Regions from separate parts of the Mammaliicoccus fleurettii genome, predicted to be linked through region 2. Evidence: predicted binding sites of a transcription regulator. Region 2 holds the regulator's gene; the other holds the start of a gene.
The links. The regulator LexA, encoded in region 2, represses DNA repair genes until DNA is damaged. The targets are predictions, from matches to a motif close to CGAACATATGTTCG.
Positions count from the first base shown of each region.

Region 1: B2G86_RS08820 (Y-family DNA polymerase) is a predicted target of LexA. The motif match lies at 1,268-1,281, and genes of this name have one in related genera.

Region 1 covers NZ_MWJM01000009.1:77,707-81,152, forward strand. Annotated here, with positions in the region: gene B2G86_RS08815 (LysM peptidoglycan-binding domain-containing protein) at 82-1,071, opposite strand; gene B2G86_RS08820 (Y-family DNA polymerase) at 1,317-2,576, shown strand; gene B2G86_RS08825 (GlsB/YeaQ/YmgE family stress response membrane protein) at 2,747-2,995, shown strand.
Region 2 covers NZ_MWJM01000001.1:236,752-240,197, forward strand. Annotated here, with positions in the region: gene guaC (GMP reductase) at 1-190, shown strand, start outside; gene B2G86_RS01245 (CAP domain-containing protein) at 210-1,226, shown strand; gene lexA (transcriptional repressor LexA) at 1,537-2,157, opposite strand; gene sosA (DNA damage-induced cell division inhibitor SosA) at 2,302-2,511, shown strand; gene B2G86_RS01260 (DUF896 domain-containing protein) at 2,590-2,826, shown strand; gene tkt (transketolase) at 2,912-3,446, shown strand, end outside.

The DNA of each region.
Region 1 (3,446 bases), on a different contig from region 2:
CTGAGCTTTGTCGACAGTTTTAATTGTTTTATTGATATAGGCTTAACAAAACTTTGTATATAAATTAGTTTTCTATCCTATTTATTTCAAATTCAATACTTGTCCTACTGTTAAGTCATTTGAACTTAAATCATTGAGTTCTTTAATTTCAGCTACACTTACGCCGCTTCTTTGAGAAATATTATATAATGTATCTCCTGATACGACTGTATGTGTATCTCCAGTAATTGTATCACTTGATTCATTCAACTGGTTATAGTGCTGTTGAACTAGACTATAAAACTGATTCATATCATATCCCCACTGGCTAAAGTAATTAATAGGATCAGTATGATCTGTTCCACCATAATATTGACTTATTGCGTTATGACTTATAACTGTTCCTGTCCCCTCATTATTATCAGCTAATGATGGTTTCAGTCCATTTTGATCTAACATTTTTGCTGTTAAGTATGCTTGGTTATTTACAGATTTAGCAAACTGATCGAATGTACTAGACTGTGCCAACTCTATTTGATAGAAATAGGGATTTGCTTTTGCACCAGCCCCCCATGCTAAATAATCACTTGAGGCTGTTTGTACAATTTTACTACTACCTGCATAAGCATGGACAAAGGCACTTTCGTAGTTATTATACATATAATTAATTTCTTCATCGATCGTACTATTAGAATTTGCTGTTTCATGAATAATCACGCCAATAAATTTATCTGACTTGTAATCATATTTTGGCAAACTATTCATTCTAGAATCTTGCGTAATCGTTGAAGGCTTAATATTATTTTTATCAATATAACTATTTACGTTTTGATAAGCTTCATTTGTATTGCGATTTGTTTCCATATCTGTTGAATGCTTTTCAGCAACTTTATTATGTAATTTTAAATCTTCGTCTGTTAATATGTTAGTTAATTCTTTTGGGTTCATCTTCTGTGCTTGTTCAAAACTAATTGATTTGCTTGTGTTCTCAGTCTGTTCATTATTTTTCTCATCCGCATTTACATAAAAATGAGATTGAGAAAGTAATAAACTAGATGTCAAAATTAAAGCTGTTCCAAACTTATACTTCATAATAATCCCCCTTAGATTTTATTGTTATATTGTATTACAAAATATAATTAATTAATATAGTTGAAGATTATTTCGCTATATTAAATATTTATTACAAACAATATATCGTTCCATTCAAAACATCAAATTGCTCATCTACCCGTTTATCAACATGATAAATATATTACTTTTTACACGACTTTTCACTTTACAAAACAGAACATATGTTCGTATAATAAAGATACTATATGACTGGGGTGATTTTTATGTATGACTACAGTTATTGCTTAAATCGGGATATTTTATGTGTAGATTTGAAGAGTTTCTTTGCCTCTGTGTCTTGCATTGAAAAGGGTCTAGACCCATTAACAACGAAGCTTGCTGTTGTTGCTGATACGAAACGTCCAGGTTCTGTCGTACTTGCTGCTACACCACCATTAAAAGCAATTGGCATTAAAACGGGATCTCGTTTATTTGAAATTCCTCAACGTAAAGATATTTATGTTATTAATCCATCTATGAAAAAGTATATTCAACTATCAACTCAAATTAGTAAAATTGCTTTAGATTATGTAGCACCTGAAGATTTTCATCAATATAGTATAGATGAGTTTTTTATGGATGTTTCAGAATCTTATCATTTGTTTGCTCATTCTCCTTTTTCACTGGCTATGCAGTTGCAAGAACGTATATTTAATCTTGCCCATATTCGCAGTACGATTGGAATTGGTTCGAATATGTTACTTGCTAAACTATCTATGGATATTGATGCTAAACATACCCAACTCGGTATATCAGAATGGCGTTACGAAGATGTTCCTAATAAAGTTTGGTCAATTCAACCTTTAAGAGAAATGTGGGGTATCAATAGACGTACAGAAACTAAGCTCAACAAAAAAGGTATATTTACAGTAGGTCATTTAGCTAACTATCCAGTTGAATATTTGAAGCGGGACTTTGGCGTTATTGGTGTTGATTTACATTTACATGCTAATGGTATAGACGAAAGTATGATTAGGCAGCCACATAAGGCATATGATAAATCTTTAGGAAAGTCTCAAATACTCATGCGTGATTACAGTATGAATGAACTCAAAACTGTACTAAACGAACAAGTAGATGAAGTTTATTATAGATCCAGAAAGTTAAACTTATACCCTACTCGAATAAGTGTTAGTGTTGGCTATGCTGATATAGGCGGTGTTCGTAAACAATTTACAAATAAGAATGGGTTTATGAATACTTACGTCATCGTAAATTTATTATGGGACTATTTATCGAAACAATTAGAACCTAATCGACTTTATCGAACAATTGCTATTTCATTTGGTAAGTTTATTCCAAATCAAATTAAACAATTATCTTTATTTGACGATCCATTTCAAGTTAAGACAGAAACAATAGAGAATCATTTAGATTTTATACGTATGAAATATGGAAAGAATATCGTAATGCGAGGTTCAAGCTTATTAAACAGTGGTACATTGTTAGAAAGAAAAGATTTAATCGCAGGCCATAAAGCTTAATATTTTAAAGATATGTCATATACAAACAGCAGTAAAATATTGAATTTATCAAATATTTTCCAAATAATTACTTTAAATGTGTATTTTTCCAATTTATATTTTAAAGATGCGTTTAAACATCCTTCACTTTGGATATATAAGAAGAAGTGCAAAAATAGGAGGTAATTATTATGGGCTTTATATTAATGTTAATCGTCGGCGGTTTAATCGGCTGGCTTGCAGGAGTTATTTTAGGTAAAGATGTTCCAGGTGGAATTATTGGTAACATTATTGCAGGTATTATCGGTTCAGCAATTGGTGGATCATTATTAGGAGATATGGGACCAGTATTTGGTGGAATTGCAATTATTCCAGCATTAATCGGTTCAATCATCTTAATCTTAGTACTTTCATTTATTTTAAAAGCAATCAGAAAATAAATTGCTTTAAGAGCCGAGACATTTAATTGTCTCGGCTCTTTTTTATGTATGGAGAAAGTGAGCTTTGTGGGAATGGACTTGATTGTGTCGCATGTAGTTCATATGTCGTTTGATACTTAGATTCGGTTACTTAGACTGCGCTTACTTGCAGAATTATGAATTGTGCTCCTTACACTGTTCTTACTGGCAGAATTCCGAATTGTGCTCCTTAGATATTAGTCTTACGGACATTTCTCGGAATTTTGTCCCTTACACTACCTCTTACGGACATTTCTCAGAATTATGTCCCTTACAGCACTTCTTACGGACATTTCTCAGAATTATGTCTCTAACAACACCCCTTACGGACATTTCTCGGAATTATGTCCCTAACAACACCCCTTACGGACATTTCTCGGAATTTTGTCCCTTACAACACTACTTATAAGATATTAAAATCAGAAATCCTATA
Region 2 (3,446 bases):
TGAACGTAAAAACGTTGAGGGTAAAAAAATGTTTGTAGAACATAAAGGCTCTTTAAAAGATACTTTAGTAGAGATAGAACAAGATTTACAAAGTTCAATCTCATATGCAGGTGGAAAAGACTTGCATTCTATCACTAAAGTGGATTACGTAATTGTTCGAAATTCAATATTTAATGGTGACCGCGACTAAATATAGGTGAGGTGACGACTTGAAAAAAGTATTTTATTTATTTTTATTATTGTTATTTATAACACTTATCAAGCCTGTCCCTGAATCAGATTTATCTAGACAAATTCAACAAAAAGTATTGAATGTTCAACAAGGACTGCAACATGAACAGTCAACAAGCAAAGTTGAACTTAAGACACCAAATGACCAAGAGTTTGCGATTAATAATATTCAAATCAATCAAACAAAAAGTGAAGTTGAAAAGAAACTTGGCAAACCTAAGCGGATAACCGCTAATGAGTATAACGAGAAATGGCATGTATATCATAATGATTATCATGAATTTGTAATGGTAAGTTATGATAATGACAAAGTAACAGGTTTATATACGAACCAAGACTTAATAACATCCCAAAAAGGTATCACAAGTAAAATGAACAAGGAAAAGGTTCGTTCGATTCTTGGTGAACCAGAAAAAGAAATAAATAAAGATAAAGTGAAGCTCATTCAAAATGATGAAGATTACGATGTTTTCAAATTTGATAATATCTATACAACCGTTTTTTATGATAAACATGAGAATAATCAAATTAAAGGTATAATGCAAATTGCATCATCAACTGAAGATAAACGTACGAACCAATATCATGCAGCATCTGATGATTATAAAATCGCATTAGAATTACAAAACTTTGATCTTGTTAATGCTGAACGTGTTCAATTTGACTTACCTACATTATCTTATAATGAAAATGTGAGTCAGACTGCAAGAAAGCATAGTCAAGATATGGTTGATAATGATTATTTTGATCATACAAATAAACAAGGTTTATCTCCATTTGACAGATTAGACAATGATGGCTTTGATTATATAACAGCAGGTGAAAACTTAGCATATGGTCAAATAAGTAGTGTTTATGCACATCATGGTCTTATGAATTCACTGGGACACAGAAAGAACATTTTAAATAAAGATTATAAAGAGTTAGGTGTAGGTGTTGATATAGGCGAAGATTTACAGCCTTATTGGACGGAAAACTACATCACACAGCAATAGAACAAAGATAAAAGCAGATTTTATCTTAGCAACTTTGATATAATTATATCGAGATAAGTCATTATTTCATATTTCCTTAAATGTTTAACACATGTTGTTTCTAATAATTTGATTGGTGGAATAACAATTAAAGGGGAAGTTTTACATGGAAAGTAAAGAAATAAAACGTAAAGATTTAGATGTATTAGAACGTATTAAAGAATTATTAAATAAAAAAGATGTTTCATAATTAATATGACATTAGCAAAAAGAACTCGATAACGGGAATATGAAAAAAAGGAGATGCATTTGCATCTCCTTTTTTGTATTATTACATCTCTCTAAATAATCCTACTACTTTACCTAATACTGTTACATTATCTAAGTAAATTGGTTCCATTGTATTATTCTCAGGTTGAAGTCTATATCTCTTTTCTTCTTTATAGAAGCGTTTAACAGTTGCTTCATCATCTTCTGTCATAGCGACAATGATATCGCCATTCTCAGCAATGGATTGGCTACGAACAATAACTTTATCTCCATCTAATATGCCAGCTTCTATCATACTATCGCCAATTACATCTAAAATAAAGATGTTGCTATTATGTGTAGAAGTAAAATGTGCAGGTAATGGGAAGTATTCTTCGACATTTTCAACAGCTGTAATTGGAATACCTGCTGTAACCTTACCTATAACTGGTACGTGAATTGTATTCTCTTGATTGATGTTCTCTCCAACAGTTTCAGTTATTTCAATTGCACGAGGTTTAGTTGGGTCACGTTTGATATATCCCTTTTCTTCTAATCTAGATAAATGACCATGTACTGTAGAACTTGATGCAAGGCCAACTGCTAAACCAATTTCACGAACACTAGGTGGATACCCTTTCGTTTGTACTATATGTTTGATGAATTGATATATTTCAGATTGACGTTTAGTTAATTCTTTCATAGTCGCACGCTCCCAATTAATTATTTAATCATATTATAGCACATACGTTTCCTTCGAACAAACATTTGTTCGTATTTTTATTGACTACGAACATTTGTTCTGTTATTATAAAAATACAAACAAACGTTCTAGGAGGAATTGAGTATGACAATTACAATAAAGAAGACGGTATTAGTATATTTGGCAGTATTCTTAATGACTCTATTAATAGGATATTTATATTTAGCACAGTCGAGTGATATCTATACAACAGAACAGACGTACGAGATGACAGATCATCAAATTAAACAACATGAAGATAAACAACCTAATCATTTAACTAATTCAAATACATTAATAGGGTCTATAGAATAATTGAAAAATACGAGTAAATCCATTTGGATTTACTCGTATTTTTTGGTATCTTTTATGTATGTAGAAAGTGGGGATAATATGTTAGATAAAGCAAAAATAGATAGAATCAATGAACTCGCTAATAAAAAGAAGACAGAAGGTTTGTCGGAATCAGAAGCGAAAGAACAGACTAAATTGCGAGCTGAATATTTACAAGCATTTCGAGGTAACTTTAAAAGTACGATAGAAAGTACAAAAATTATCGATCCAGAAGGTAATGATGTTACGCCAGATAAAGTGAAAGAAATTCAAAAAAATAATAATATTAGGAAATAAATATAAATTAAGAGATAATAATTAATTTTCGAATTTTTTTCATGTATAATGAAAAGGGATTACAAGAATAAAGGAGACTACATTTATGTTTAATGAAAAAGATCAACTTGCAGTAGATTCAATTCGTGCTTTAAGTATAGATGCTATTGAAGCAGCTAACTCAGGACACCCTGGTTTACCTATGGGTGCTGCACCAATGGCATATACATTATGGACTAAGCATTTAAATTTTAATCCTCAGTCTAAGAATTACTTTAATAGAGATCGTTTTGTATTATCTGCAGGACACGGATCAGCATTATTATATAGTTTATTACATGTTTCAGGTAGCTTAGAACTTGAAGAAGTGAAAAACTTTAGACAATGGGATTCAAAAACACCTGGACATCCAGAATTTAACCATACTGATGGCGTTGAAGTAACAACTGGACCATTAGGACAAGGTTTTGCTATGAGTGTTGGTATGGCAATGGCTGAAAAACATTTAGCTGGTAAATTCAATAAAGAAAAATATGATGTAGTAGATCATTACACATATGTATTAGCAAGTGATGGCGATTTAATGGAAGGTGTTTCTCATGAAGCTGCTTCATTAGCTGGTCATTTAAAACTTGATAAAT